DNA from 4 places in the Streptomyces sp. S6 genome. Region 4 is predicted to be linked to each of the others. Evidence: riboswitches for the same ligand, from Rfam matches in the RefSeq annotation. Region 4 holds a riboswitch; each other region holds the start of a gene.

Region 1 (5,163 bases), on a different contig from region 4:
CGCACGACAAGCTGGGCAGCCAGCTGGCGAGCCTCAGCGCGGCGGCCGAGGACGTCGCGGGCCGCGCGAGCCGTACACAGGAGCGCATCGACCTCAAGGCGCAGCAGGAGGCCGAGAAGAAGAAGGCCGCCGCCGAGGCGGCCCGGCTGGAGCGGCTGCGCCCCAAGTACGCCCTCCCGGTCGCGCAGCACGGCCTGAGCGCCTACTACGGCCAGTCCGGCATCAACTGGATGTCCATGCACACGGGCATCGACTTCCCGGTCGCCTACGGCACCACCGTCATGGCCGCGACGGACGGCACCGTCCGCACCCAGTGGAACAACGCCTACGGCAACATGCTGATCCTGACGGCGAAGGACGGCACGGAGACCTGGTACTGCCACCTCTCCAGCTACCGCGTCGCGTCGGGGACGACGGTCAAGGCCGGCGAGCCGATCGCGTACTCCGGAAACTCCGGCAACTCCACCGGCCCGCACCTGCACTTCGAGGTCCGCCCGGCCGGCGGCTCGTCGATCGACCCGCTGTCGTGGCTGCGCAGCCACGGGCTCGACCCGACGTAAGGCCTCAACTTCCGTCAAGCGGGCCCCTGTCGAGCGACAGGGGCCCGGCTCATGTCCGGTGAAGACCCCTCAGAGCTTCTCGACCGGCGCGTACCGCAGCAGCAGCCGCTTCGGCTTCCCCTCACCGAAGTCGATCGTCGCCTCCGCCTTCGCCCCCGCGCCCCCGACGGCGACGACGGTCCCGAGCCCGAACTGGTCGTGCGTGACGCGGTCCCCGACGGTCAGGGCGATCGCGGGCTTCTCCTCGGCCCCCCGGCGCGTCGCGAACCCGGAGGCGCCCTTGGCGGAGGACCGGGACGACGACAGCGAGGACCCGAGGCTCGGCGGCGGCGCGGCGGGTGCGCCGGTGCGCTTCCAGTCGACGTGCGTGGCCGGGATCTCCTCCAGGAACCGGGAGGGCGGGTTGTACGACGGCTGCCCCCAGGCGCTGCGGAGCGTGGAGCGGGTCAGGTAGAGCCGCTCACGCGCGCGGGTGATGCCGACGTAGGCGAGACGGCGTTCCTCCTCCAGTTCCTTGACCTGGCCGAGGGCGCGCATGTGCGGGAACACGCCGTCCTCCATGCCGGTGAGGAAGACGACGGGGAACTCCAGGCCCTTGGCGGTGTGCAGGGTCATCAGGGTGATGACGCCCGAGCCGTCCTCGTCCTCGTCGGGGATCTGGTCGGAGTCGGCGACCAGGGCGACGCGCTCCAGGAAGTCGGCGAGGCCGCGGGGCTGTTCCGACTCGCCGGACTCCTGCTCGAACTCCAGGGCCACGGAGGCGAGTTCCTGGAGGTTCTCGATGCGGGTCTCGTCCTGGGGGTCGGTGGAGTTCTGCAACTCGGCGAGGTAGCCGGTGCGTTCGAGTATGGCCTCCAGGACCGTCGCCGGGCCGGCGCCGGACTCGACGATGGTGCGCAGGTCGTCCATCAGCTCGTTGAACCGCTTGACGGCGTTGGCGGAGCGGGCGGCCATGCCGTACGCCTCGTCGACGCGCTTGAGGGCCTGCGGGAAGCTGATCTTCTCGCGCTGGGAGAGGGCGTCGATCATCGCCTCGGCGCGCTCGCCGATGCCCCGCTTGGGGACGTTGAGGATGCGGCGCAGGGGGACGGAGTCCTCGGGGTTGGCGAGGACGCGGAGGTAGGCCAGGACGTCCCTGACCTCCTTGCGCTCGTAGAAGCGGACGCCGCCGACGACCTTGTAGGGCAGGCCGACGCGGATGAAGATCTCCTCGAAGACCCGGGACTGGGCGTTGGTGCGGTAGAACACCGCGACATCCCCGGCCTTGGCCTCGCCGTTGTCGGTGAGGCGGTCTATCTCCTCGGCGACGAACTGCGCCTCGTCGTGCTCGGTGTCGGCGACGTAGCCCGTGATGCGGGCGCCCGCACCGGCGTTGGTCCACAGGTTCTTGGGCCTGCGGGACTCGTTGCGCTCGATGACCGCGTTGGCCGCCGAGAGGATCGTCTGCGTGGAGCGGTAGTTCTGCTCCAGCAGGATCGTCGTCGCGCTCGGGTAGTCCTCCTCGAACTGGAGGATGTTGCGGATCGTCGCGCCGCGGAAGGCGTAGATGGACTGGTCGGCGTCGCCCACGACGCAGAGCTCGGCGGGCGGGAGGTCGTGCTCGCTGGGCGGCGTGTCCTGAGAACGGCCGGCGCCGCCCACGAGTTCCCGGACGAGGGCGTACTGGGCGTGGTTGGTGTCCTGGTACTCGTCGACCATCACGTGGCGGAAGCGGCGGCGGTAGTGCTCGGCGACGTCCGGGAAGGCGCGCAGGAGGTTGACCGTCGTCATGATGAGGTCGTCGAAGTCGAGGGCGTTGGCCTCGCGCAGGCGGGACTGGTAGAGCGCGTACGCCTGGGCGAGGGTCTTCTCGAAGCCGTCGGCCGCCTGGGCCGCGAAGTCCTCCTCGTCGATCAGCTCGTTCTTGAGGTTGCTGATCTTGGCGCTGAAGGACTTGGGCGGGAAGCGCTTGGGGTCGAGGTCCAGGTCGCGGCAGACGAGGGCCATGAGGCGCTTGGAGTCGGCGGCGTCGTAGATGGAGAACGACGAGGTGAAGCCGAGCTTCTTGGACTCGCGGCGCAGGATGCGCACGCACGCGCTGTGGAACGTCATGACCCACATCGCGTTCGCGCGCGGGCCGACGAGTTGCTCGACGCGCTCCTTCATCTCACCGGCGGCCTTGTTGGTGAAGGTGATCGCGAGGATCTGGCCCGGGTGGACGCCGCGCGCGGCGAGGAGGTGGGCGATGCGGTGGGTGAGGACGCGGGTCTTGCCGGAGCCGGCGCCGGCGACGATGAGCAGGGGTGAGCCGGCGTGGATCACCGCCTCGCGCTGGTTGTCGTTCAGCCCGTCGACGAGGGCCGCCGGATCGAGGACGGGGCGGGGGGCGCCGTCCCTGTAGTGGGCGTCCCGGTCCGGGGGCAGGTCGAACCTGCCGTCGAACAGGTCGGCCGGGATCTGCTCCGGGGCCTGCTCGTCCTCGGGCGGCGGAGGGGGTTCCTCGGCGTGCCCGCGCGGGGCCTGGAGGTCCGCCAGGAAGCTGTCGTCAAAGAGGCTGCTCATCGCTCTCCGAGTCTAGAGGCCGCCACTGACGACCGGTCCCGGTCCCGGGAATCTCCGCGCTCACCTTCCGGATCGCCCCTATCACAACCTGTGATGACCTGCGGGAACTTCGACACAGGTCACAAAAACGTATCGGGCATATCGCCCGCCAACCTTCACAGAAGTCACACGAATTGGCTACCGTTCCGGTCAAGGCCGCCCGTCCCCCACCGGCGAACGTCGCCGGGCCGCGCGGCCCTCCGCCGAGTCCGGCCCGCCCCCGTGCGCGAGGCAGCCGGAGCCGGGGACCCACCGAGAACCTGGGGCGAATCGGCCGACCCCCGCCGGGGAAGGCCGTAGGGCAACCTTCCGCAGCACGACAGCACGACTCCCGCCCGAGCCCGACAGCTAACCCGGTAGGCGGTACAAGGAAGGAGTCGCCCCCATTGGCGTCGCATCAACGCAGGCTCCCCTGGACGGGCATGCGCGCGTCAGGCGTCAGCGCCCCCGCCCTGGCCACGGCCGCCCTCACGTCCATGGCGATGTTCACCCAGCCCCCCACCGAGGCCGCCCCGCCGGCCGACGACGGCAGACCTACCCTTGAGGACGTCGAGCGCAAACTCGACGCCTTCTACAGCAGTCAGACGGGTTCGAAGAAGGACACGGCCGCCAAGGAGAAGGAGACCAAGCGCGCCAAGACCTTCCTCGACACCGCGGCCCGCTACCGCACGCAGGAGCCCGTGCTCCCGCCGCCGCCCGCCCTGCCGCCGCTCCCGCCCTTCCCGCCGTCGGTCGCCCACGACTTCACGGCGGCGCCGGACAGCGGCCTCACAGCCGTACCCGACGCCTACATACCGGACGTCCACGCCCCCGACAGCTACGAGAAGGCCCCGCTCAGCTCCGAGCGCCTCCCGGACAGCTACGACGCCGTCGCGCCCGCCCCGACACCCCTCCCGGACGCCGACGACGACCCCGAGGGCTACCTCAAGGACGCGAAGTCGGTCGTCCAGAGAAAGCTGAGCAAGGCTCAGGCGCTGCTGTCCTTCCACGCCGTGAACCAGCCGAAGGCGGCGCCCCGGCAGCAGGAGGAGGCGCCGGTCTCCGCCGAGGCGGAGAGAGCGCTCGCGTTCGCGCGGGAGCAGCTCGGCAAGCCGGTGGTCCTCGGCGCGGCGGGCCCCGGCTCCTTCGACGGCCCCGGGCTCACCCAGACCGCCTGGAAATCCGCCGGAGTCGCCCTGCCGCGCACCGCGTTCGGCCAGGTCACCGCGGGCAAACCGATCCGCCTGCCGGACGCCCGCCCCGGCGATCTCGTCTTCTTCCACGACGACATCACCCACGTCGGCATCTACACCGGCGACGGCCGGATGATCCACGCCCCGCGCCCCGGCGCGTACGTCTGCGAGGAGTCCATCCACTTCGCGGGCTCGTCCGAGATCCACAGCGTGGTGCGCCCGGCCTGACGCACGGGTCACCGGCGCCGGGCCACCGCCGGGCGCCGGATCAGGTCCAGAGGACCGCGATGAAGATGTTGACGACGGTCAGCAGGCCGACGGCGGCGAAGAGCGGCTTCTCGACCCGCTCGTCGTCCCGCTTCACGTAGGTCAGCCCCAGGATGACGACCAGCAGCGCCAGCTTGACACCGATCTTGATGTTATTGACGTGCTGGTCGTCCGCTTGGTTGAGCCCGACCAGGATCACGCCGGTGACCAGCATCGTCGCGGCGCCGTGCAGCATGCCGGGGACGAAGCGGGCGGTGCCCTGCCCCATCGCCTTCAGCTGCGTGAGGAACCCGCCGAGCAGCGCGGCGATGCCGATGATGTGCAGGCCGACGAAGAAATGGATGAGTACGTCCATGAGGCCGGAGCCTAACCAGCCGCCCCCTCGGCCTCCTCGGCAGCCCCGGTAGCAGCAGTCCCCGCCTCGCGGGGGCGAATCCCCGGTTCGGTCAACACAGAGACCCGCCCCGCCCTCGAAGGCGGGATCGGTATGCACATACGGTCACCGGACAACTCTCTGAAGTCACTTCCGTACAACGCGTTACCCAAACGTCACAGTGCGGCCTAGCGTCCTGCCCCAGGTGCCC
Region 2 (4,769 bases), on a different contig from region 4:
AGACCTTGCCGCTGTCGGTGACGAGGGCGTTGACCAGGCGGGTGGAGAAGACGGTGCCCTTGCCGAAGTCGCCGGAGACCTTGTCGCCGAAGGAGTCGATGAAGTCGCCGAACGGGCCGGCCTCGGGGCGCCCCGAGGAGGCGGTGCCTGCCGTGCCCGTGTCGAACGTGGCGATCGTGGTCCAGCCCTTGCCCAGGACGTTCAGGCCCGTGAGGTCCTCGCCGAGGCCCTTCCCGGCCGGATTCCTGCCGGGGGCGCCCTTGTCCTCGTCGCCGCGCGGGTGCTCGCCCTGGGTGACCTTCGCGCCCTTGGGCGGGGTGAAGTCGAAGGTGGAGGCGGCCGGCTTGTCGAAGCTGACCTGGGTGAAGCCGGCGTCGACGACGGCCGCGCCGCCGCTCCTCGGGGTGAGCGTGAACTTCAGGGGCAGACCGGTCTTGGCGTCGACGGCGATGCTGATCGCGCCGACCGTCGTACCGGACTGCTTGGGCGTCACCAGCAGTTTGTAGGCGTCGCGGCCCGCGACGTGGACCGTGCCGTCGACCTTCACCGACGTCGTGGGGTCGAGGGCCTTCAGCGTCTCTTCCGTGAGGTCCTTGGGGGTCGCCGGGGCCTGCGACTGCTTGCCGGCCTTCTCGGAGAGCGTCGAGTGGTAGACCTCGTTCGACTTGCTGTCGTAGCCCCAGACGTCCTTGCCGTTGTGGACGAGGCTGTACTCCGCCGCGTTCTCCAGGAGGGAGAGCTTCTGCTTCTCGGGGCCGTCGGTGGCCACGCGCAGCGTGTGTGTGCCGGAGGCCAGCTCCGTCAGCTTGGTGGAGGGGTCGGCGGAGGAGCCGTCCGCGGAGCCGGTCGCGCCGGAGAGGAGGCCGCTCTCCAGGCCGCCGAGGTTCGGCAGGCCCAGGTCGGTCGTGATCTTGACGGTGCCGGAGAGCTGCTGGACGTCCGACGCGGCGACCTTGTCCAGGAGCTGCTGGGCGGTTATCTGCGGGAGGTCGGGGTCGCCGGAGTCGGCGAGGGCGGGTACCAGGCCGATGGTGGCGGCGGCCATGCCCACGACCGACACCGGGACGACGTACCGCGCAGCCGTCCTGCGGCGGCGGGACCTCGCCTCGTCGGCGTCGGTGACGGCGGTCGGGGTCTGGTGGTCGTCGGATGCGTTCGGTGCCATGTCTGCCTTACCTCCGTCGAAGTCGGCGGCCGGTGGGCACTGTGCTCGCCCCACCCCTGACCGCCATTCTCACCCGAATCGGTGAGCCGTGGTCCTGCGTTCTGCATCCATCACACCAAACCGGACCCGTCACCGGCGTCACCCCGCAGAGTCAACTCCGCGTACTCCTGCGGTATGACACGCCACTCCGGTTTCCCGTAGTCCCCTAGGGGTCCGCGGAGTCGTACCCGGCTGCGGGGAGGGGTGAGGCGGGGCCGGCACAGGGGGTTTGAGCTGCGGATACGCGAACGACGGGGCAGGCCGGCGGGCCGCCGTCCGTACCCCGTCGTCCGTGCGGGTCCTAGCCGGCCCGGTGCACCACCGCGTCGCACATCTCCACCAGGGCGAGCTTCGCGTCGCAGTCCGGGAGGGGGGAGAGGGCGGAGCGGGCCTCTTCGGCGTAGCGGACGGTGTCGCGGCGGGCCTGTTCGAGGGCGGGGTGGGTGCGCAGGGCGGCGAGGGCCTCGGCGTGCCGGGCGTCGTCGGTGAGGTCGGAGTCGAGGAGTTCGCACAGGGCGACGTCCTCGGCGAGACCGAGCCGGGCGGCGCGCTCGCGCAGGCGCAGGACGGGGAGCGTGGAGATGCCCTCGCGCAGGTCCGTGCCGGGGGTCTTGCCCGACTCGTGGGAGTCGGAGGCGATGTCGAGGACGTCGTCCGCGAGCTGGAAGGCGACGCCGAGGCGCTCGCCGTACTGCGTGAGGACGTCGACGACCGTCTCGTCGGCGCCCGAGGTCATCGCCCCGAAGCGGCAGGAGACGGCGACGAGGGAGCCGGTCTTGCCGGCGAGGACGTCGAGGTAGTGGTCCACGGGGTCGCGGCCGTCCGTGGGGCCCGCGGTCTCCAGGATCTGGCCGGTGACGAGCCGTTCGAACGCCTCGGCCTGGATGCGGACGACCTCGGGCCCGAGGTCGGCGAGGATCTGGGACGCGCGCGCGAAGAGGAAGTCACCCGTGAGGACGGCGACGGAGTTGCCCCAGCGGGCGTTGGGGCTGGCGACCCCGCGCCGCACCTCGGCCTCGTCCATGACGTCGTCGTGGTAGAGGGTGGCGAGGTGGGTGAGTTCGACACCGACGGCCGACGGCACCACACCGGGCGCGTACGGGTCGCCGAACTGGGCCGACAGCATCACCAGCAGTGGCCGGAAACGTTTGCCCCCGGCGCGCACGAGGTGCTGCGCGGCCTCCGTGATGAAGGGAACCTCGCTCTTGGTGGCTTCGAGCAGGCCCTCCTCGACGGCCGAGAGTCCGGCCTGGACGTCGGCTTCCAGTGCCTGGTCCCGCACGCTCAGCCCGAACGGCCCGACGACGGTCACGAGGGATCTCCTGTCTGCTGTTGCCCACGGGCGACTGTTGGCGATTACACGGTTTGTCGATAGGTCGTTGCCCTCACTCAAGTCAGCGTATCCGGTCACGTTTCGATCACCGATAGCCCCCACGGTTACAGCACGGGCGCTATCGGATCACGCCTGCTATGCATCCGATCGACCGATAAGACACGCCATATTCACACATGGATACCTTGTGCCCCATTTTGCCGCTATTGCTATTTCGTGAGTTGAGTCACGGGCACTTTTTTCACCCGTTCTCCCCGCACCACCCCTCCACCCTTCCCCCGCAGGCCAGTTGACACTTGGCGATCGCAAAGGATCAAGCACCCCATACGCCTTAGACAGATGTCAACAGGGACGAGATGTGAATCCGACGCTTGTTCCGGACATGTGCTCTCGCATACGTTCCGCCGGGTCGGGCGGACGCCTAATCCTGCCGCCGCCCCTCACCACTCCATCGACGAACTCGCGTGCGGCAGGAGCGGGGGACCCAGGTAGTACGCCGCACCGGACACGCTCCGGGACGGCTAGGGGTGAAGCCGTGTCACCGTCCCCGGTGGCCCGGCCGGGCACCTCCCCGCCCGAACCCGACAGCTCACCTCGCAGGCGCCGGAGAGGAACATCGCCATGCCTGCAATCCGCAAGAAGCGTCTCGCCCGAGTACTCGCCGTCGCCGCCACCGGTACGGTCCTGCTCGCCCTCCCGATCGCCGGTGCGACCAGCGCCTCCGCGGCCACCGGCGCCACGTCGTCCACGGTCGCCGGATACCCGAACACCCTGGACGGCTGGATCCGCGAATCCCTCGCGATCATGGCCCAGAAGGGCATCCCGGGCAGCTACAACGGCATCTACCGCAACATCATCCGCGAGTCCTCCGGCAACCCCTGGGCCGTCAACAACTGGGACTCCAACGCCGCCGCCGGGACGCCGTCCAAGGGCCTGCTCCAGGTGATCGACCCGACCTTCCGGGCGTACCACGTCGCCGGGACCGCGTACGACCCGTACGACCCGGTCGCGAACATCACCGCCGCGTGCAACTACGCGGCGGCGGTGTACGGGTCGATCGACAACGTGTACGGCGCGTACTGACCGTCCCTCCGGGACGCCCTCCCGGAAGTGAACGTCCCTGTGGGAGCCCTGGTTTCGGATCGGGGCTCCCTAACGGCTCGCGTTACGGAAACATCCGTTCAAGAACGGTCGCCACGCCGTCCTCCTCGTTCGAACCGGTCACCTCGTCGGCCACCGCCTTGAGTTCGGGGTGTGCGTTCGCCATCGCGACCCCATAGGCCGACCACTCGAACATCGGGATGTCGTTCGGCATGTCCCCGAAGGCGACCGTGTCCTGCGGGGCGACCCCGAGGCGTTCGGCGGCCAGCGCCAGGCCGGTGGCCTTCGTGACGCCGCTCGGCTGGAGTTCGACCGTGCCGGGCCCCGACATCGTGACGGTGGCGAGCGAACCGACCGCCGCGCGCGCGGTGGCCGCCAACTCGTCGTCCGTGAGCGCTGGGTGACGCAGGAGCACCTTGCTGATCGGCTCGCACCACAGGTCCTCGCGGCGGCCCACGCGCAGCGCCGGGAGCGTCGGGTGCGGCATCAGGTAGCCCGGCTCGATCAGCGTCAGCCCGTCCACGCCGTCCTGGTCGACGGCGGCGTACACCTGCCCGACCTCCGCCTCGATCTTGCCGAGCGCGGTCTCCGCGAGTTCGCGGTCCAGCGTGACGGACCACAGGAGGCGGTCGGCGCCGGCGTCGTACACCTGCGCTCCCTGGCCGCACACCGCGAGCCCACGGCCGCGCAGGATCTCCAGCAGGGGGCGTACCCGGGGGGCCGGGCGGCCGGTCACCACCAGGTGCCGCGCGCCGGACTCCACGACCCGCTGGAGGGCGTTCAGCGAGCGGTCCGAGAAGGTGTCGTCGGCGCGGAGCAGCGTGCCGTCCAGGTCGGTGGCGACGAGGGCGTACGCGCGCGTGACGGAAGCGGGGGTGGTGGGTGCGGCCATGATCAGAGAATACGGACCGCACCGGCCCCAGGGGGCCCGACCGACCGGCTCGCGCCACCCCTCACGGGCCACACGCCCATGACCTCCCGAACCATCCGGAAACCGACGCGCCGCCGCCCCGCGCGGGAGGGCCGCAAACCGGTCGCCCGGCAGGGGAAGGGGTGTCCGCGCGGGGAGGTGGTGCCGGGGCGGCTGCCTGCCTGACCTTGCCGACGGAACGGGATCCCGCGCGGGGCAGC
Region 3 (10,561 bases), on a different contig from region 4:
TCCGGGTGATCTTCGTGCTCTCCGCGAGTTCCGTCATCCGCAGCCGGCGCTCGGGTGCCTCGGAGAGGTTCGCCAGGATCGAGTAGTAGAGGTGCGGCATGCCGGCGTCCTGCTGGAGCTGCCGGTCGAGCGCGTCCTCCAGCAGGACCAGCGCGGAGACGTACGCACGCCACGCGCGCATCTCGTCGGGGTTGAGCCAGCGGGTCGTCATACGACCAGTGTAGGTTTGTTTCAAACTTGAACCAACCGTCAGTGGCACCAGCCCAGGGGGAGACCGCACCGATGCCCTACCCGTACGTCCTCCTCTCCGCCGCCGTCTCCCTCGACGGCTACCTCGACGACACGACCCCCGACCGCCTCCTCCTCTCCAGCCCCGCCGACTTCGACCGCGTCGACGAGGTCCGCGCCTCCGTCGACGCCATCCTCATCGGCGCCGGCACCATCCGCGCCGACAACCCCCGCCTCCTCGTCAACTCCCCCGACCGCCGCGCCGCCCGCATCGCCGAGGGCCGCCCCGAGTACCCCCTCAAGGTCACCGTCACCGCCTCCGGCGACCTCGACCCCGACGCCAACTTCTGGCACACCGGCGGGGAGAAGCTCGTCTATACGACCGACCCCGGCGCCGAGCGGATCACGGAACTCGGGATCCCCGCCGGCGTCGTCCCCCTCGGCCCGGAACTGGACTGGCACCGGCTGCTCACCGACCTCTACGAGCGGGGCGTCCATCGGCTCATGGTCGAGGGGGGCGGGACGATCCACACCCAGCTCCTCCAGGCGGGCCTCGCGGACGAACTCCAGCTGGTGCTGGCCCCGCTGTTCGTCGGCGACCGGAACGCCCCCCGCCTCTTCGGCCCCGGCACCTACCAGGACGGGCGCCTGAACCTCGTCCGCACCCAGCGCATCGAGGACGTCGTCCTCATGACCTACCGCCCCGCCATCACCCCCGCCGACCACCACTGGCTCGCCCTCGCCTGCGACCTCGCCGCCCAGTGCCCGCCGTCCGACACCGCCTTCAGCGTCGGCGCGGTGATCGTCGCGGCGGACGGGACGGAACTGGCGCGGGGGTATTCGCGAGAGGGGGACGACGGTGTCGTCCACGCGGAGGAGGCGGCGCTGGCGAAGGTGGCCGGCGGCCTGGCGGGGGCGACCGTGTACAGCAGCCTGGAGCCGTGTGCGCGCAGGGCGTCGAGGCCGGTGCCGTGCGCGGGGTTGATTCTGGAGGCGGGGGTGCGGAGGGTGGTGACGGCGTGGATCGAGCCGGACACGTTCGTTCAAGAGGCTGATGGGAACGGGTTGTTGAGGGAGGCGGGGGTCGAGGTACTAGTACTCCCGGAGTACGAGGGAAGGGCAAAGGCGCCGAACAGCCACCTCCTGTGAGCTGACCCGCCCGGCCCACCCCAACCTGCGCCCCACCCCCGGACGGGCCACGCTGCCCACATGAGACCAGCCACCCCCGTCCTAGCCGCTGCCCTCCTCCTGTCTCTGGCCGCCTGCTCCACAACCCCTTCCGACACCCGCCAAATGGCCCGAGCCCTCCCCCCGGACGCGTCCTTCACGCACCCGGGGGTCCTGGTGAACAAGGCACAACTGGACGTCGCCCGAGAGAACGTGCACGCCGGGAAACAGCCCTGGCTGCGCGCCTACCTGGACATGCGGGACAGCAAGTACGGCTCGTACAAGTACCGCCCGGAGCCGTACGAGAGTGTCGACTGCCCCGGCGGAGACCAGCCGAACCGCCCGGCGCACGGGTGTGTGGAGGAGCGGCAGGACGCGATCGCCGCGTACACGCAGGCCCTGCTGTTCAGCGTCACCGGCAAGCAGGCGCACGCGGTGAAGGCGCGGGAGATCATGGACGCCTGGTCGGCGAAGATCAGACGGCACACCGAGGACGACGCCGGGTTGCAGACCGCGTGGGCGGGGTCGACGTGGACGCGGGCGGCGGAGATCGTCCGGCACACGCCGGGCGCGGGGTGGCCGCAGGACAGGGTCCTGAGGTTCGAGGCGATGCTCAGGAACGCCTACCTCCCGGCCGTCACCCGGGAGGTCCCGGACTACAACGGCAACTGGGACCTCGCGATGACGGACGCGGCGATCGGCATCGGCGTCTTCACGAACGACCACAAGGTCTTCGACCACGCCCTGGCCCGCTTCCGCGCCCGCGTCCCCGCCTACTTCTACCTGGAGAAGGACGGCAGGATCCCGATCGCCCCCGCCCACGCGGGCCTCGACGACCCGGCGAAACTCACGAAGTACTGGTTCGGGCAGACGACGTTCAAGGACGGCGTCTCCCAGGAGACGTGCCGCAACTTCAAGCACGCGGGCTACTCGCTGGCCGCGTCCTCGCACATCGCGGAGACCGCCTGGCACCAGGGCGTCGACCTGTACGGCGAGGTCAAGGACCGGCTGAAGGCGGCGGCCGAACTGCACGCCCGCTACCAGGAGGGGGAGCAGGCGCCGGCGTGGCTGTGCGGTGGGAAGGTCGACCGGAACATGGGTCCTGACCTGGAGGTTCTCGTCAACCACCTGGAGGGCCGGCTCGGTGAGTCTGTCCCGGCCGCGCACCGGCTCGTGGCCCGGCACCGGCCCGCCGGCACGGACGACCTGTTCGTGGCCTGGGAGACCCTGACGCACGCCGGTAACCCGGGGGTCTAGCGGAACCGGTTTGGAGTTCCCCGCGGCGTGTGCCTATAGTTATCTCAACGGCGCGGGGTGGAGCAGCTCGGTAGCTCGCTGGGCTCATAACCCAGAGGTCGCAGGTTCAAATCCTGTCCCCGCTACTGAAAAAGGACCGGGATCCTGGAAACAGGGTCCCGGTTCTTTTGTTGTTCCGGGTGGTCACTCTGTGTATTGCGGAGTTCCCACCTGTCACCCAACTCGCCCGTTTTTCCCCGTCGTTGACCCGAAAATTCCGGGCCAAAAATGTTTGTGGATCAAGCAGAACCGCTTGGAAACGGGCCCTGAGGTCGATTAACGTTCGATAACGCAGCACGGTTGTCCCAGCCGTCACAAGAGACGGCTCCGTGCGCACGCGCCGAATCCCGTAAGGGAACCGGGGAACCACCACCTTGGGGTGAATCACGCGGACGCCCCCGCTCGTTCACGAGCGGACGGTTTACGCGCGTAGGAGACCTTCCCGCTCCGAACCCGTCAGCTAACCCGGTAGGCGGCGGAAGGAAAGGAGTGCGCCCGCGTGGCGAACCCGACTGCCCCAGAAGCCCCCGCCCAGCCGACCTTCGGATTCGGCAGCTACCGCGTCGAGGACGAGGGACCCTGGGAGGAGTGGAACCCCACCGCGGACTCCGTCCCGGCCAAGGGCAAGCACCGGGTCGCCAAGCAGCGCACCGGCGGCGGCGGTTTCGCCCGTAGCTCCACGGTCCTCGGCGTCGGCGTCATAGCCGCCGTCAGCGCGGGCGGCATGGCCAGCGCCAACACGGGCAACGCCCCCGTCTCCATCTCCGTCTCCGACATCCCCGGCGTCGGCTCCCTCGTCTCCGACGACGGCGACCAGGCACCGGAGCCCACGCCGATCGCGAGCATCGTCAGCGAGGCCGGCCAGGAGACCTCCGACGCAGCCGAGGCGCTGCGCAACCGGATCATCGCGCAGGCCGAGTCGCAGGCGACGCAGGCCGACCAGCAGGCGAAGGTCGCCGCGCAGCGGGCCCAGGCCGAGGCCGCCGCCAAGGCCGCGAAGGCCGCGCAGGCCAACGTCAAGGAGGCCAAGCAGGAGGCGGACGACGCGGCCCGCGAGAAGAAGGAGCAGGCGCGGCTGGCCGAGCTGGCCAAGCAGTACTCGCTGCCGACCTCGTCGTACGTCATCACCTCCACGTTCGGTCAGGCCGGGGCGCTGTGGTCGTCCGGGTACCACACCGGGCTCGACTTCGCGGCGCCCACGGGCACGCTCATCAAGGCCGTCCACAGCGGGACCATCACGGAGGCCGGGTACGCCGGGTCCTACGGCTACCGGACCATCCTCACGCTGGATGACGGCACCGAGATCTGGTACGCCCACCAGTCCTCCATCAGCGTCAGTGTCGGCCAGAAGGTCGGGACGGGTGATGTGATCGGGCGGGTCGGGGCGACCGGGAACGTCACCGGGGCGCATCTGCACCTGGAGGTGCACCCGGGTGGAGCGTCGACGGGGATCGACCCCGGGGCGTGGCTGCGGAGCAACGGGATCAACCCCTGAGGGGTTAGTACTTGAGGGGTAGCTCGTGAGGCCTACGGGTCTTACGAGCTGCCTCTTTTTTGCGTGCTGTTTCCAGCCGTTGCGGTCCGGGACGGAATTCGCCCCTCCAGGACCGTTGTTGACGCAGAGCATGACTACTCTGCGCCCTCTCGGCTCCTCCGACCTCGAAGTCTTCCCCCTCTCCCTCGGCGGCAACGTCTTCGGCTGGACCGCCGACGAGACCGCCTCCTTCGCCGTCCTCGACGCGTACGCCGCCGCCGGCGGGAACTTCGTCGACACCGCCGACTCCTACTCCGCGTGGGTCGACGGCAACAGCGGGGGCGAGTCCGAGACGATCATCGGCAAGTGGCTCAAGGCACGGGGGAACCGGGACGACATCGTCGTCGCCACCAAGGTCAGTCAGCACCCCGAGTTCAAGGGGCTGTCCGCCGACAACATCAAGGCGGCGGCCGAAGCGTCCCTGAAGCGGCTCGGGACCGATCACATCGACCTCTACTACGCGCACTTCGACCAGCCCGAGACGCCGGTCGAGGAGGTCATCGGGGCCTTCGACGAACTCGTCAAGGCGGGCAAGGTGCGGCACATCGCCGCGTCCAACGTCACGCCCGAGCGGCTGCGGGAGTACCTCGACTTCTCCGACCGCGAGGGGCTCGCCCGGTTCGTCGCGATCCAGCCCCACTACAACCTTGTCTCCCGCGACACGTACGAGGGGGAGCGGCAGGAGATCGCCTCCAAGGCCGGCCTCGCCGCCGTCCCCTACTTCGCCCTCGCTTCCGGCTTCCTCACCGGCAAGTACCGGCCGGGGGTGGCCGTCGAGAGCGCGCGTGCCGCCGGTCAGCACCTCGGCACCGAGCGGGGGGTGAAGGTGCTTGCCGCGCTCGACGAGGTCGCCGCCGCGCATGACGCCGAGGTCGCGACCGTTGCCCTTGCGTGGCTTGCGGCTCAGCCGACTGTTGCTGCGCCGATTGCTTCTGCGCGGACGGTTGAGCAGGTGCCGGCGTTGGTGGCTGTGGCGGAGCTGGAGCTGACGGAGGGGGAGGTGGCTCTGCTTACGGAGGCTTCGGCGTAGGTGGGGCTGTTGGGGGTGGGTGCGGGGCCGGTGCGTGGCTGGGGTGGGGGGCGTTGTCGCTCACCCGCGCTTGCGGGGTGCCGCTGCGCCCACCCGTGCCGCCCCTAGCGGCACGACTGCCCGCAGCTGGGGCGGGGAGGGGAGGCGGGTGCGGGTGCGTGGGGATGGCGGCGTAGCCGCCACTTAGGGGCGCGGGGCTGTATCGATATGCGGCTCCGCCGCGTGGGCGCGATCAGCCACGGCGGGCCCGCAGTCGCCCACTTGCCGAACCACCCGAGTTCGTGGGCGCAGCGCGAGGGGGGCTATACGTGGTAGCCGCCGTACGGGGGGTACGGGCCCGTCGGGAAGCCGTAGGACGGGGTCATCGGGGGCTGCCAGGCGAATGGGGCCGGTGGGGGTGGGGCCGTGGCGCGGGACGCGTATTCGAGGGCCGGGCGGGTGGTGGTGCGGTGGGTCCAGAGGGTCGTGAGGAGGCGGTGTTCGCGGGTGACGAAGTCCAGGGGCGCGTGGCCCAGCCGGCCCCTGCGGCGCAGTTGCGCCAGGGCCATCGCGGCGGACTCGTACTCCGTCAGGGTTCTGCCCGCCGGTTTCCCCAGGTAGTGGACCGCGTAGTCGCGGGCTATCCGGCGGGCCCGCATCGAGGAGAGGGCGAAGGGTTCGAACGGGGAGAGCCAGCCGGCGGCGACGTAGGCCGGGAGTTCCTCGCGGAGCTGGCGGAGTTCGCGTTGCCGGGTCCAGATGACGAGCCAGGTGATCAGCCCGAACACCGGGACCATGAAGAAGCCGTAGACGACGAAGAAGCCGAGCGGGCCGAAGTGTCCGGAGCCGTTCCACAGGGAGTGCATGCACATCGCGAGGAGCAGGCCACCGAGGGGGAACAGGACACGGCGGGCGCGCTTGCCGTCCGGCGTCCGTGCCGCCAGGCCGAAGGCTATGCCCGTGAACACCGTGAACAGGGGGTGCGCGAACGGGGACATGATCACCCGGACGAAGAACGTCGCCGCCGTCACCGACGCGAGGCCCCCGTCGCCGGAGAGCTGGTCGTCGCCGTACGCGGAGCCCAGGTACAGGATGTTCTCCGTGAACGCGAACCCCGCCGCCGCCGTCCCGGCGATGACGACGCCGTCCACCAGGCCCGTGAACTGCCTTCTGCGGAACAGGAAGACGAGCAGGACGGCCGCCGCCTTCGCGGACTCCTCGACTATCGGCGCTATCAGCGTCGCGCCGAGCGTGTCCGCGCTGTCCGGATCCGCCGTCGTGTTCGCTATCCACTGCGTCGTGAACGTGTTCGCCACGATCGCGATCAGCGTCGCCGCGCAGGCACCCCACGCGAACGCGAACAGCATGTTCCGCCACGGCGCCGGGTCCGCGCGGTCCAGCCAGCGGAACGCCGTCAGCAGGAGGGGCACCGGGAAGATCGCCAGCCCCAGCCCGACCAACAGGCCCCGCGTACCGGTCTGTTCACGGACCAGGGCGAGGATGACGACGCCGGAGATCGTGAGGAGGGTGATGAGGGTGGTGTAGCGGACGGCGGGGCGTTTCCACCAGCGGGGGCGGGGCGGGGCCGAGGGATAGGGCGGGTACGGGGGACTGGTCGACACGGGTATGACCCTAACGAGGGAATGGTTCTGCCGCGAAGGGTTCGCCGCGTGCCCCTCAAGGGCGTTGGCTGACCCGGCGGAACAGCAAGTCCCGTACGACGTGGCCCTTCTCGATGCCCTGCGCCTCGAAGCGGGTCAGTGGACGGAACTCCGGACGAGGCGCGAAGCCACCGTCCTCCCCCTGCGTGTTCTCGAACTCGGGATGCGCGGTCAGCACTTCCAGCATCTGCTCCGCATACGGCTCCCAGTCCGTCGCACAGTGGACGACCGCCCCCGCGCGCAGCCTCGTCGCCGCCAGGTCCAGGAACTCCGGCTGGATCAGCCGGCGTTTGTGGTGGCGCTTCTTGGGCCAGGGGTCCGGGAAGTAGACGCGGAGACCGGCGAGGGCGTCGGGCTTGAGCATCTCGCGCAGGAGGATGATCGCGTCCCCGTTGGCGACCCGAACGTTGGTCAGCCCGTTCTGCTCGGCGAGGTTGAGCAGGTTGCCCTGCCCCGGGGTGTGCACATCGACGGCGAGGACATTCGTCCCGGGATCGGCGGCGGCCATCCGCGCGGTGGCCTCCCCCATCCCGAACCCGATCTCCAGCACAACGGGCCGCTCATCCCCGTACAGCTCACTCAGCTCGACCGCATGCCCGTCGATGTCCATCCCCCACCGCGCCCACAACCTCTGCAACGCGTCCGCCTGCCCCGTCGTCACCCGGCTCCGGCGCGGCTGAAAACTCCGGATCCGCCGCTCGAAGTGCGACCCGGCGGGGTCGGCTTTGGGGCCGTCGGGGAAACGGGGTTCGCCCTTGGGGCGGACGGGGGCGTCGGCGGACGGGCGGTCGCTGGGGTTCAGGGATGCACACACAGTGGGGACGATTTTACGCGGCAGCCCGACAACTAACTCGCCCACCACTTCACACCCACCCCCAGCCCGTCCGGCGTCTGAGTAGGGGCGGCAGGGGCGAGGAAAAGTTTTTGTTCAGGAACCCTCCAGCACCCCCAGCGCCCGCCGAGCCACCTCCCGCCCGATCGGCAGCGAAGCCGTGGCCGCAGGCGAAGGCGCGTTCAGCACATGCACCGCCCGAGCCCCCTCCTGAATCAGGAAGTCGTCGACGAGCGCCCCGTCCCGCCCGACAGCCTGAGCCCGCACCCCCGCACCACCCCGCACGAGGTCCCCCTCCTCCACCCCCGGCAGCATCCTGCGCACCGCGTCCACGAAGGCCGCCTTGGAGACGGACCGCCGGATCTCCCCCACTCCGTACCGCCAGTGCCGCCGGCCCATCCGCCAGGCGCCGGGCCAGGACAGTGTCCCGGCGAGTTCGGCACCCCGGACCACGCCCCACCCGTACCCCTCCCGGGCGAGCGCGGGAACGGCGTTGGGGCCGACGTGGACGCCCCCGTCGATGCCCCGGGTGAGGTGCACCCCGAGGAAGGGGAACGCGGGATCGGGGACGGGGTAGACCAGTCCCCGCACGAGAGCGGGACGCGTCAGCTCGTAGTACTCACCCCGGAACGGCAGGATCCGCACGGACGGTTCGTCCCCGGTCAGCCTGGCGACGGTGTCGCAGTACAGCCCGGCGCAGTTGACGAGCACGCGCCCGCGCACGACGTCCCCGCGAGCCGTCCGGACGGCCACCCCGAGATCCGCGCGCCGGTCCACGCGGACGACCTCCGCCCCGTACCGGATCTCCGCGCCGGACTCCTCGGCGAGGACGCGCGCGACGGCGCCGTAGTCACAGATCCCGGTCGTCCCGACGTGGATCGCGGCGAGGCCCCGCACCTCCGGCTCGTACTCCTGGATCTGTGCGCCCCCCAGCTCACGGACGGAGATGCCGTTCTCGCGCCCGCGCTGGACGAGGGCGTGCAGGCGGGGGAGTTCCGCGCGGTCGGTGGCGACGATGAGCTTGCCGGTGACCTCGTGCGGCACGCCGTGCTCGGCGCAGAACTTGACCATCTCGGCGCCGCCCTGGACGGCGTACCGGGCTTTCAGCGACCCGGGCCGGTAGTAGATCCCGCTGTGGATGACCCCGCTGTTGCGCCCGGTCTGGTGCAGGGCGGGCCCGGACTCCTTCTCCAGGACGAGGACCCGTGTCCCAGGGGCGGCCCGGCCGACGGCGTACGCGGTGGCGAGCCCGACGATCCCCCCACCGACGACAAGCACGTCACAGTCGTACGGAACCCCACGGCCCACGAGCACCACCTCCGCCTTCGATAGTGCACTGCGCCACTGACAACGGCTTCAAACCTATGCCGGAGTCATCAGCAACGGCCTTGCCCGTTCGCGGAGTTCCACCACCCGGGGTTCGTCGCCGTACGGCTCCAGCCGGTGCAGCAGGTCCTTCACGTACTCGGTCGTCCGCGCGGAGGAGATCCGCCCGGCGACCTCCACGGCCCGCACCCCCTGCTCGCACGCGGCGTCGAGGTTGCCGGACTCCAGCTCGGCGACGGCCGACACCACGAGGCGCAGCCCGTGGGAGCGGACGAATTCCTCGGTGGGGGACGACAGCGCCTGTTCGGTGAACCGGCGGACCTGGCGGGGTGCCTTGAGGTCTCGGTAGCACTCGGCCGCGTCGGCGGCGAACCGGTCGTAGGAGTAGAAGCCGAGCCAGGAGGGGTCGCTGTCGCCGTCCCGGGCCCGCTCCAGCCACCCTTCGGCGGCGCGCAACGCGGCACCGGCGGCGTGTGCGTCGCTCGCGCGGGCGTGTGCGCGCGCCTCCACGAGCCGGAAGAAGCTCATGGTGCGGGCGGTGGCGAGGCCGCGGTTGCGTTCGAGGGCGGCCTGCGCGAGGTCGACGCCCTCGTCCCCGAAGCCTCTGTAGGTGGCCTGGAGGGACATGGAGGCGAGGACGTACCCGCCGAGGGGGACGTCCGCCGCCGCGCGCGCGAGGCGCAGGGCCTGGATGTAGTACCGCTGGGCGGCCTCCTGCTGACCGGTGTCGAAGGCCATCCACCCGGCGAGCCGGGTCAGTTCGGCGGTGGCGCCGAACAGTGCGCGCCCCACCTCGTCGGAGTACGCCCCCAGCAGCAGGGGAGCGGCCTCCACGCGCAGACACTCGGGCACCATGGACGAACGCCAGTCGCCGCCGCCGTACTTGGAGTCCCAGCGGCGCGCGTCCTCGGCGGCCTCCCGCAGTTTGCGGACGTCGCTGTGGCCGACTCTGACCGGCGCCCCGGCCGCCTCGGACAGGGGCGACTCGCGCGCGACGGAGCTGTCGGCCGGGGTTATGAGCCAGCGGGAGGCGGGGGTCGCGTAGGCGCTGACGGCGAACGACCCGGCCAGGGACTGCCAGATGCCGCCGCCCCCGGCACGTCGGCCCGCGAGGTCGAGGCGGTACAGCTCGGTCGCGGAGCGGACGGCCTGCCCGACGTCCCGGGGGAAGGCGAGGCCCACCTCGGGCGCGGGGTCGGCGTCGGCGAGGCCGATCTCGTGCAGCGGGACGGGCCGGCCGAGCTTCTGGCCGATCGCGGCGGCGATCAGGTGCGGGGCGGCGCCCTGGGGGACCATGCCCTTCGACACCCAGCGCGCCACGGACGTCTTGTCGTAGCGCAGGGTCAACCCGCGTTGTGCGCCGAGGTCGTTGACGCGCCGCGCGAGACCCGCGTTGCTGATCCCCGCGAGGGCGAGAACGGCGCCGAGTTTCTCGTTCGGCCCGCGTTGCTCCCTGGACATTGCGCCACCCCTCGACACAGACGGCTGCCGCGCTGGCATAACCACCC
Region 4 (10,561 bases):
GCACGGGAAGGCCACGCCCGAGGCGCTGGTCGAGTCGGCGTTGTGGGAGGCGTCGCTGTTCGAGGAGCACGACTTCCGGGACATCAAGATCTCCGTGAAGCACAACGACCCCGTCGTCATGGTGGAGGCGTACCGGCAGCTCGCCGAGAGCTGCGAGTACCCGCTGCATCTGGGGGTGACGGAGGCGGGCCCGGCGTTCCAGGGGACCATCAAGTCGGCTGTCGCGTTCGGGGCGCTGCTCGCGCAGGGCATCGGCGACACCATCCGTGTCTCGCTGTCCGCGCCGCCGGTCGAGGAGGTCAAGGTCGGCATCCAGATCCTGGAGTCCCTGAACCTGCGGCAGCGGCGGCTGGAGATCGTGTCCTGTCCCTCCTGCGGTCGGGCCCAGGTCGACGTCTACAAGCTCGCCGACGAGGTCACCGCCGGGCTCGACGGGATGGAGGTGCCGCTGCGGGTCGCCGTCATGGGCTGCGTCGTGAACGGGCCCGGCGAGGCGCGCGAGGCGGATCTCGGGGTCGCCTCCGGCAACGGCAAGGGACAGATCTTCGTGAAGGGCGAGGTCGTCAAGACCGTCCCCGAGTCGAAGATCGTCGAGACCCTGATCGAGGAGGCGATGAAGATCGCCGCGCAGATGGAGAAGGACGGCGTCGGGGCGGGGGAGCCGGCCGTCACCGTGAGCTGAACAGCCGGGACCGAAGGGGGACTTGGCGTGACCATTCTGGAGAGCATCCGGCAGCCACGCGACCTGCGGGCACTGAGCGAGCCGCAACTTCGCCGGCTGTCCGACGAGATCAGGGAGTTCCTGGTGCACGCGGTCGCCAGGACCGGCGGCCACCTCGGACCCAACCTGGGCGTGGTGGAGCTGACGATCGCCCTGCACCGCGTCTTCGAGTCGCCGGTGGACCGCATCCTGTGGGACACCGGCCACCAGTCCTACGTCCACAAGCTTCTGACGGGCCGTCAGGACTTCTCGAAGCTGCGCGGCAAGGGGGGCCTGTCCGGCTACCCCTCCCGTGAGGAGTCCGAGCACGACGTCATCGAGAACAGCCACGCCTCCACCGTCCTCGGCTGGGCCGACGGCCTGGCCAAGGCGCGGGACGTGCAGGGCGAGAAGGGCCACGTCGTCGCCGTGACCGGGGACGGCGCGCTGACCGGCGGCATGGCCTGGGAGGCGCTCAACAACATCGCCGCCGCGAAGAACCGGCCGCTGATCATCGTCGTCAACGACAACGAGCGCTCCTACGCGCCCACCATCGGCGGCCTCGCCAACCACCTCGCGACCCTGCGCACCACCGACTCCTACGAGCGGGTCCTCGCCTGGGGGAAGGACGTCCTCCAGCGCACGCCCGTCGTGGGCCGCACGGTGTACGAGGCGCTGCACGGGGCGAAGAAGGGGTTCAAGGACGCGTTCGCGCCGCAGGGCCTCTTCGAGGACCTCGGCCTGAAGTACGTCGGGCCCATCGACGGCCACGACATCAAGGCCGTGGAGTCCGCGCTGCGCCGCGCGAAACGCTTCCACGGCCCGGTCCTCGTGCACTGCCTCACCGAGAAGGGCCGTGGCTACGAACCCGCCCTCGCGCACGAGGAGGACCACTTCCACGCCGTCGGCGCGATGGACCCGGCGACCTGCGAGCCGCTGGCTCCCTCGGGCGGGCCTTCCTGGACGTCGGTGTTCGGCGAGGAGATGCTCCGCATCGGCGAGGAGCGGGACGACGTCGTCGCGATCACCGCCGCGATGCTGCACCCTGTTGGCCTCGGCCCGTTCGCGGCCCGCTTCCCGGGCCGGGTCTGGGACGTCGGGATCGCCGAGCAGCACGCGGCGGTCAGCGCGGCCGGCCTCGCGACCGGCGGCCTGCACCCCGTCGTCGCCGTCTACGCGACCTTCCTCAACCGGGCCTTCGACCAGCTCCTCATGGACGTCGCCCTGCACCGCTGCGGTGTCACCTTCGTCCTCGACCGGGCCGGTGTCACCGGTCCCGACGGCGCCTCCCACAACGGCATGTGGGACCTGTCGATCCTCCAGGTCGTCCCCGGCCTGCGCATCGCCGCCCCGCGCGACGCCGAGCAACTGCGCGTCCAGTTGCGGGAGTCGGTCGCCGTGGACGACGCGCCGACGCTGATCCGGTTCCCCAAGGAGTCCGTCGGTCCCGACATTCCGGCCGTCGAACGGGTCGGCGGCATGGACGTGTTGCGCGCGGGGGAGGACGTCCTGCTGGTGGCCGTCGGGGTCATGGCGCCGGTGTGTCTGCAAGCCGCCGAACTGCTCGCGGCGCGAGGCGTCGACTGCACGGTCGTCGACCCGCGTTGGGTCAAGCCCGTCGACCCCGGGCTGCCCGGCCTCGCCGCCCGGCACCGGCTCGTCGCCGTCGTCGAGGACAACTCCCGCTCCGGCGGGGTGGGTTCGGCGGTCGCGCTGGCGCTCTCGGACGCCGAGGTCGACGTGCCGGTGCGGCGGTTCGGGATCCCGGAGCAGTTCCTCGCGCACGCCAAGCGCGGGGAGGTGCTCGCGGACATCGGGCTGACGCCGGTGGAGATCGCGGGGCGGATCGGGGGGAGCCTGGCGGTCAAGGACGCCGAGGCCCCGGATGTCGCAGTCAAGGAGACGGAATGAGCACGGAGTTCGACCTCGGCGCCCTCCTCGCCGCGCGTGGCGCCGAGCGCTACGAGCTGCACGACAAGTACCTGAACCCGCAACTGCCGCGCATGCTGCGGACGATCGGCTTCGACAAGGTGTACGAGCGGGCCGAGGGCGCCCACTTCTGGGACGCCGACGGCAACGACCACCTCGACATGCTCGCCGGGTTCGGGGTGATGGCGCTCGGCCGCCACCACCCCGTGATTCGCAGGACGCTGCACGACGTCCTCGACCTGAACCTCGCCGACCTCACCCGCTTCGACTGCCAGCCCCTGCCCGGTCTGCTCGCCGAGCGGCTCCTCGCGCACAGTCCGCACCTGGACCGCGTCTTCTTCGGCAACAGCGGCACCGAAGCGGTCGAGACGGCCCTGAAGTTCGCCCGGTACGCCACCGGCAGGCCCCGCGTCCTGTACTGCGAGCACGCCTTCCACGGCCTCACCACCGGCGCCCTCTCCGTCAACGGCGAGGACGGCTTCCGGGACGGCTTCGCACCCCTGCTGCCGGACACGGCGATCCCGCTGGGCGATCTCGACGCGCTGGCCCGGGAGCTGCGCAAGGGGGACGTCGCCGCGCTGATCGTCGAGCCCGTCCAGGGCAAGGGGGTCCACGAGGCGCCGCCCGGGTATCTGCGGGCCGCGCAGGAACTCCTGCGTAAGCACAAGGCGTTGCTCATCGCCGACGAGGTGCAGACGGGCCTCGGACGGACCGGCGACTTCTACGCCTACCAGCACGAGGACGGCGTCGAACCCGACCTGGTGTGCGTCGCCAAGGCGCTCTCCGGCGGGTACGTCCCCGTCGGGGCGACCCTCGGCAGGGACTGGATCTTCAAGAAGGTCTACTCGTCCATGGACCGCGTCCTCGTGCACTCCGCGAGCTTCGGGTCCAACGCGCAGGCGATGGCCGTCGGACTCGCCGTGCTGAGCGTCATGGAGAACGAGCAGACCGTCGCCCACGTCCGCCGCGTCGGTGACCTCCTCAAGTCCCGGCTCGCCGCGCTCATCGGCACGTACGAGCTGCTGGCCGACGTGCGCGGGCGGGGGCTGATGATCGGCATCGAGTTCGGGAAGCCGTCCTCGCTGAAGCTGCGCAGCCGCTGGGCGATGCTCCAGACCGCCCGCAAGGGGCTCTTCGCCCAGATGGTCGTCGTCCCGCTGCTCCAGCGCCACCGCATCCTCACGCAGGTCTCCGGGGACCATCTGGAGGTCATCAAGCTGATCCCGCCGCTCGTCGTCGACGAGGCGGACGTGGACCGGTTCGTGGAGGCGTTCACCGACGTCATGGACGACGCCCACAGCGGGGGCGGGCTCATGTGGGACTTCGGGAAGACGCTGATCAAGCAGGCGGTGGCGAACCGGTAGGGGGGCGCGGCGGGCCGCTGATCCGAAATTTTGCCTCTGGGGCAAGAAAGTTGCCTCGGAGGCAAAATCGCGGCTGAATGGAGGCATGAGCACTCCGGACGCCGAGCCGACCGCCGCCCTCCCGGCGATGGCCCCGCACCTGCGGGCCCTGCGCCGCCGAGCCTCCCTCACGCTGGAGGCCGCGGCCCGGTCCGCCGGGCTCTCGCCCGCCTACCTCTCCCGGCTGGAGACGGGCCAGCGCCAGCCCTCGCTGCCGATGCTGCTCGCACTCGCCCGTGTCTACGGTACGACGGTTTCGGAACTCCTCGGTGAGAACACCGCTCTGCGGGACGCGGTCGTGCGCGCCGGGGACATGGAGCCCACCGAGGCGGGCGGCTGGACGTACGTCCAGGCCGGGGCCGCCGGGCGCGGGATGCAGGCGCTGCGCGTGCGGGTCCCGCACGGGGCCCAGGGCGACGTCGTGCGCGTGCACCCCGGGGAGGAGTGGCTGTACGTCCTCAAGGGGCGGCTGCGGCTGACCCTCGGCGAGTCCACGCACCTCCTCGACCCCGGGGACAGCGCGCACTTCGACTCGCTGACCCCGCACCGCATCGCCGCGCGCGACGCGCCCGGCGTCGACCTCCTCTTCGTCCACACCCTGTTGCAGAGCCCCACGGCCGCCCTGTGCCTGGGCCCCACCCCTGGAGAGACCCCATGACCGACAACCGTGAGGAACGCTTCCCGCGCGCCCTGTGGATCAGGCTGCTCGTCTACGTCGTCGGCGGGCACGTCCTCGCCCTGTTCATCTGGTTCCTCTTCGAGATGGGGGCGCGGCAGCAGTAGTCAATCCAGGAAGCGGCCCTTGAGGCGGGCGCGCATCTGCGGCGTCACCCCGAGACCCTGCTCCAGATACGCCTCCACCGAGCCCCAGTGCTCGTCGATCGCGTCGAACGCCGCCTGGAGGTACTCCGCGCGGGCGTCGAACAGAGGGCTGAGCAGCTCGGTGACCTCGGGGGAGCGGGCGGGCGGGGCCGAGCCGTCGGAGCGGCGCAGCCGGTAGCGGCGGTGCGTCGCGTTCGACTCCAGGTAGTCCGCGACGATCGCCTCACGCTCCACGCCGAGGGCGAGGAGCGTCACGGCTATGGACAGGCCCGCGCGGTCCTTGCCGGCCGCGCAGTGCATGAGGGCGGGCGCGCTGTCCTCGGCTAGGGCGGCCAGCACCTGGGAGTGCTCCGGGGTGCGGGTCCTGATGATCGCGCGGTAGGAGGCGATCATGCGGTCCGCGGCCCGGCCGTCGCTGAGGATCTCGCGCAACTGCTCGATCTCGCCGTCGCGGACCATCTTCCAGAACTCCGCGCCGTCCGCCGGGTCCGACAGCGGCAGGTTCACGTTCCGTGTGCCCGGCAGCTCGACGTCCGGGCCCTCCAGCTTCTGGTCCGCGGAGTTGCGGAAGTCGAAGACCGTGTGCAGTCCGAGGGAGGCCAGGAACGCGGTGTCCTCCTCGGTCGCGTGCGCCAGATGGCCGCTGCGGTACAGCACGCCGTGGCGCACCCGGCGCCCGTCGGCCGTCGGCAGGCCGCCCACGTCACGGAAATTGCGGACGCCTGCCAGCTCGGGTTCGGTCGAGGGGATCTGCTGCGTCACGGGGTCTCCCTCCCAGTCGGTCCCGGTCCGGCGCGGCTGCGAAAGGGCCGGTGGGACACGCTGTCGACGATACGACATGGGTGTGACGGGCCATGAGTTGTCCACAGGCGTTGCCGGTGGCCCCGCGACCCCCGATGATGTTTCCGTCTGGTGAAACCTGTTCGTATGTGTTCTATACGATTTTCGATCGTGTGAGGGTCTGATGCTGGAAACCGCTGAGAACGGGCGTACGTGGGTCCTTTCGGGCCCCACGAGCAGTTACGCCCTCCACCTCACCGAGCGCGGCGAACTGCTGCACCTCCACTGGGGACCGGCGATCACCCTCGCGGACGCGGAGGCCCTGGCCGCCGTCCCGCTGCCCCACGGCTCCTCCTTCGAGTCCGCGCTGGACGGCCGCGAGGAGTACCCGGTGGAGGGCGGCCCCCGCTTCACGCGCCCGGCGCTCTCCGTGCGCACCCCCGCGCGCCGGGGCACGGAGTGGGCCTTCGAGGCGTACGACGCGGAGGGTGGCGAACTCCGGCTCACGTTCCGCGACGGCGGACTGACCGTCACCCTGCACTACCGGATGCGCGGGGACGTCGTCGAGCGCTGGGCGGTCCTCGGGAACGACGGGGACGAGGCGCTGGAGCTGCTGCGCGCCGACTCCGCGACCTGGACGCTGCCGCACCGCGAGCACTGGCGCCTGTCCCAGCTGCACGGCCGCTGGGCCGCCGAGTCCCGCCTCACGCGGTCGCGCCTGACCTACGGCGAGAAGATCATCGGCAGCCGCCGGGGCCACACCGGCCACCCGCACCTGCCCTGGGTCGCCCTCGACACCGACGCCACCGAGGAGCGCGGCGAGGTCTACACCGCCGCCCTCGGCTGGTCCGGCTCCTGGCGGATCGCCGTCGCCCAGCTCCCCGACGCGCGCGTGCAGATCACCGGCGGCGCCGGACACGACGAGTCGGGCCTCCTGCTCCTCGCCGACGGCGACTCCTTCACCACCCCCGTCTTCGCCGCCCTGTGGAGCGACGGCGGCTTCGGCGGCGCCAGCCGCGCCTGGCACGCCTACCAGCGCGAGCACGTGATCCCGGACGCCGCGCAGGACCGCCCGGTGCTGTTCAACTCCTGGGAGGCGACCACCTTCGACATCTCCGAGGAGCAGCAGCTCGTCCTCGCGCGCCGGGCGGCCGACATCGGCGTCGAACTGTTCGTCGTCGACGACGGCTGGTTCGGGGCGCGCACCAGCGACCGCGCGGGCCTCGGCGACTGGACGCCCAACCCCGACCGTTTCCCCCAGGGCCTCAAGCCGCTCGCCGACCAGGTGCACGGCCTCGGCATGCAGTTCGGCATCTGGGTCGAGCCCGAGATGGTCAACCCGGACAGCGACCTCTACCGCGCGCACCCCGACTGGGTGCAGTTCCAGGAGGGCCGCACACGCACGGAGTTCCGCAACCAGCTGATGCTCAACCTTGCGCGCGAGGACGTCCAGGAGTACCTCTGGGAGCGCCTCGACACGCTGCTGTCCAGCGCCCCGATCGACTACGTGAAGTGGGACTTCAACCGCTGCTTCACCGACGCCGGCTGGCCTGGCGACCCCTACCCGCAGCGCCTGTGGGTCGACCACGTGCGCGCGCTGTACGCGCTCCTGGACCGGCTGCGCGCCAAGCACCCCGGGGTCGCCTTCGAGTCCTGCTCGGGCGGCGGCGGGCGGATCGACCTCGGCATCCTGAGCCGTACCGACCAGGTGTGGACCTCCGACAACACCGACCCGCTGGACCGGCTCGCCATCCAGCACGGCTTCAGCCAGGTCCACCCCGCGCGCGTGATGGCCGCCTGGGTCACCGACAGCCCCAACACCCAGCTCAACCACCGGGTCAGCTCGCTGAAGTTCCGGTTCGTCAGCTCCTTCGCCGGGGTGCTCGGGGTCGGCGGCGACCTCTCCGAGTGGACCGACGCGGAGCTGGCCGAGGCGCGGGAGTGGGTGGAGCTCTACAAAAAGATCCGGCCCGTGGTCCAGCACGGCGACCTGCACCGGCTGCGCGCCCCTGAGGGCGGTCTCAGCGCCGTGCAGTACGTGCGCGGGGACGACACGGTCGTCCTCGCCTGGCTCCAGTCCCAGCACTACGGGGAGCCCGTTCCCGCGGTGCGGCTGCGGGGGATCGACACGACGGCATCGTACGAATGCCTTGAAACGGGCGAAATTCACCGGGGTGCGGTACTGGCGCATCACGGGCTGCGGACCGGATTGACGGGTGATCTGGACGCGGCGGTATTCCGGCTGCGCCGCATCTGAGGTTTCTGTCCGAATTGGCGGATTTAAATCCGTCTCGTTCTGGAGTAAGAAACGCCTTACGTCGGACGTGTGACCAGGGTCATATTCCTGGCCCTGAGTCACGCGTCATGTTCACGCGATCGGTGCGGTTTTCAAGGGAGATAGGGCATGCGGGCCGGTTGTGTCCGCACTGCGGACGGCCCGTGAACCTCGTGGCGAATCGACGGCCGGGAATTCACACACAACTTCTGCTTGTGATCGTGAGTCCGCGTCGCCTACGTTCACCAGCAATCCGGACGGACGCCGAATCCTGCCACCGCCCGGAACCGCACCCACCCACACCGCGAAACGGCAGGAGCGGGGGACCCACAGGAATCACCGCCTGTTCCGGTCTTCCGGAAGAGGCTAGGGGTAAAGCCGCATCCGTGCGGCCGGGCATCTCCTGCCCGCACCCGACAGCTCACCTCGCAGGCGCAGGAGAGGAATTCCATGCCCGCCAGGGGTAAGCACCGCCGCCCGAAGCCGCCTCGCTTCTCGCGTTCGCTCGCCGTCGCCGGAACGGGTGGCGCGGCCATCGCGCTCCCGCTCATCGGGGCCACCGGGGCACACGCCCAGACGACGTCCGCGGCCGGCCCCTCCGCCGCCGCGGCCACCGTCGACTCCCTCCCCGGACAGACCGTCAAGTCCGCCCCGGTGACCCCGGTTTCGGCGCCCACCACCCGCAGGACGGCGGCCGTCTACACGGTCCGCTCCGGCGACTACCTGTCGAAGATCGCCGAGGAGCAGAACGTCGCCGGGGGCTGGCAGCGGATCTACCGGGACAACCGGGACGCCGTCGGCTCCGACCCGTCCCTGATCCACCCCGGGCTGCGGCTGACGCTGGGCGCGAAGGCGGCGGGCGGCGGTTCCACGGGCTCCTCCCCGTCGTCGCAGTCCTCCCGCTCCTCGCAGCGGTCGTCCCAGAAGGCTCAGGAGTCGCGGAGCTCGCAGGGCTCCCAGGACAGCCAGGCGTCCACCCGCTCCTCCTCGAAGGCGGGCGGCGGCGGGAGCGTGTCGTCCTCCTCCGGCTTCACCCTGCCGGTGCAGGGCGCGGTCATCGGCACCGGCTACCGCGTCGCGGGCAGCATGTGGTCCAGCGGCTACCACACGGGCGTCGACTTCGTCGTCCCGTCGGGCACCACGCTGCGGGCCGTCGGCTCCGGGACCGTCGTCTCGGCGGGCTGGGGCGGGGCGTACGGCAACCAGGTCGTCATCCGGCTCGCGGACGGCTACTACGCGCAGTACGCGCACCTGTCGTCCCTGTCCGTCTCGGCCGGTCAGAGCGTCGGCGAGGGGCAGACGATCGGCTACTCGGGCTCCACGGGCAACGTGACCGGGCCGCACCTCCACTTCGAGATGCGCACCACCCCGGACTACGGCTCGGACATCGACCCGCTGGCCTACCTCCGCTCGCACGGCGTCTCCGTCTGACGGTCCGTCCAGCACCGACACCGGTGGGGCGCTCCTTTATTCCCGGATTGGGCAAGTCTTTGAGGGTGGCTTATCTCACCGCCCGTCAACCCTTTATTACGGTCGCGTAGGTCACATTCGAAGGTGAATCATGGTCTGTCGTGGCAGACGATTCGAACAGTGACAGCAAGACAGTGATGATCGGGTCGTACGTGGCGGTGGGGGACAGCTTCACCGAAGGCGTCGGCGATCCCGGCCCCGACGGGGCGTTCGTGGGCTGGGCCGACCGGTTCGCGGTGCTCCTCGCGGACCTCAGACCCGAGGGCGACTTCACCTACGCCAACCTGGCGGTGCGCGGGAAGCTCCTCGACCAGGTCGTGGCCGACCAGCTTCCCCAGGCCGCCGCGATGGCCCCCGACCTGGTGTCCCTGTGCGCGGGCGGCAACGACATCCTGCGCCCCGGCAGCGACCCCGACGAGGTCGCGGAGCGGTTCGAGCCGGCCGTCGCGCAGATGACCTCGGCGGCGGGCACCGTGATGGTGACGACCGGCTTCGACACCCGGCAGATGCCGGTCCTCAAACACCTCCGCGGCAAGATCGCGACCTACAACATGCATGTCCGGGCCATCGCCGACCGGTACGGCTGTCCCGTCCTCGACCTCTGGTCCCTGCGCTCCGTCCAGGACCGCAGGGCGTGGGACGACGACCGCCTCCACCTCTCGGCCGACGGGCACACCCGGGTCGCCCTGCGCGCCGGCCAGACTCTCGGCCTCGACGTCCCCGCCGACCCCGAGCAGCCCTGGCCCGCCCTCCCGCCGCGCGGCACCCTGGAAGACCGCCGCGACGACGTCCACTGGGCCCGGGAGTACCTCGTGCCGTGGATCGGACGCCGGCTGCGCGGGGAGTCCTCCGGGGACCACGTGACCGCGAAGGGCGCGCTGTCGCCGGACGACATCAAGATGCGGATCTCGGCGGTGGCCTGAGGGAGTTGCCGGGGGGCGGCCGGGCCGGGTGCCTGTGCACGGTGAGGCCCTCGCCGCCGTCCGGCGTTCCCCGCGCGCGGGGGGTGTCGGAGAAACGTTCCGGTGCGTGTCACGGGTGCTCCGCCAGTGAGGTGATCGTACGCGTGTGGTGCGGGTGGGGGATCGGGGTGGGTGCTGGGATGGGCGTACGCCGATCGGGGGTCTCCCGGGTCGGCGTCCTACCGTCCCCGACCTGTTTAAGGACCGGCCCGCATGCCCC

What was found. A riboswitch is a leader RNA that binds a small molecule or an ion and turns the genes downstream of it on or off. The one in region 4 is predicted to bind cyclic di-AMP.
Region 1: another riboswitch for cyclic di-AMP. It lies ahead of ACVNF4_RS31800 (C40 family peptidase); the one in region 4 lies ahead of ACVNF4_RS23645 (M23 family metallopeptidase).
Region 2: another riboswitch for cyclic di-AMP. It lies ahead of ACVNF4_RS32335 (transglycosylase SLT domain-containing protein); the one in region 4 lies ahead of ACVNF4_RS23645 (M23 family metallopeptidase).
Region 3: another riboswitch for cyclic di-AMP. It lies ahead of ACVNF4_RS06965 (M23 family metallopeptidase); the one in region 4 lies ahead of ACVNF4_RS23645 (M23 family metallopeptidase).

The regions. Positions count from the first base shown of each region.
Region 1 covers NZ_JBTYMC010000384.1:251-5,413, reverse strand. The annotation lists partial or broken gene ACVNF4_RS31810 (M23 family metallopeptidase) at 1-560, shown strand, start outside; gene pcrA (DNA helicase PcrA) at 630-3,101, opposite strand; cyclic di-AMP (ydaO/yuaA leader) riboswitch at 3,364-3,518, shown strand; gene ACVNF4_RS31800 (C40 family peptidase) at 3,563-4,540, shown strand; gene ACVNF4_RS31795 (hypothetical protein) at 4,581-4,934, opposite strand.
Region 2 covers NZ_JBTYMC010000404.1:14-4,782, reverse strand. The annotation lists gene ACVNF4_RS32345 (LolA family protein) at 1-1,165, opposite strand, end outside; gene ACVNF4_RS32340 (polyprenyl synthetase family protein) at 1,506-2,516, opposite strand; cyclic di-AMP (ydaO/yuaA leader) riboswitch at 2,980-3,155, shown strand; gene ACVNF4_RS32335 (transglycosylase SLT domain-containing protein) at 3,159-3,620, shown strand; gene ACVNF4_RS32330 (HAD family hydrolase) at 3,703-4,530, opposite strand.
Region 3 covers NZ_JBTYMC010000031.1:7,985-18,545, reverse strand. The annotation lists gene ACVNF4_RS06985 (MarR family winged helix-turn-helix transcriptional regulator) at 1-211, opposite strand, end outside; gene ACVNF4_RS06980 (dihydrofolate reductase family protein) at 283-1,377, shown strand; gene ACVNF4_RS06975 (alginate lyase family protein) at 1,438-2,652, shown strand; tRNA gene ACVNF4_RS06970 (tRNA-Met) at 2,704-2,777, shown strand; cyclic di-AMP (ydaO/yuaA leader) riboswitch at 3,020-3,181, shown strand; gene ACVNF4_RS06965 (M23 family metallopeptidase) at 3,191-4,186, shown strand; gene ACVNF4_RS06960 (aldo/keto reductase) at 4,317-5,255, shown strand; gene ACVNF4_RS06955 (PrsW family intramembrane metalloprotease) at 5,558-6,856, opposite strand; gene trmB (tRNA (guanosine(46)-N7)-methyltransferase TrmB) at 6,912-7,709, opposite strand; gene lhgO (L-2-hydroxyglutarate oxidase) at 7,824-9,044, opposite strand; gene ACVNF4_RS06940 (MFS transporter) at 9,090-10,514, opposite strand.
Region 4 covers NZ_JBTYMC010000192.1:86-10,646, reverse strand. The annotation lists gene ispG (flavodoxin-dependent (E)-4-hydroxy-3-methylbut-2-enyl-diphosphate synthase) at 1-682, shown strand, start outside; gene dxs (1-deoxy-D-xylulose-5-phosphate synthase) at 710-2,611, shown strand; gene ACVNF4_RS23670 (aspartate aminotransferase family protein) at 2,608-3,993, shown strand; gene ACVNF4_RS23665 (helix-turn-helix domain-containing protein) at 4,079-4,690, shown strand; gene ACVNF4_RS23660 (DUF6126 family protein) at 4,687-4,815, shown strand; gene ACVNF4_RS23655 (tyrosine-protein phosphatase) at 4,816-5,616, opposite strand; gene ACVNF4_RS23650 (alpha-galactosidase) at 5,819-7,891, shown strand; cyclic di-AMP (ydaO/yuaA leader) riboswitch at 8,194-8,357, shown strand; gene ACVNF4_RS23645 (M23 family metallopeptidase) at 8,360-9,340, shown strand; gene ACVNF4_RS23640 (SGNH/GDSL hydrolase family protein) at 9,517-10,302, shown strand.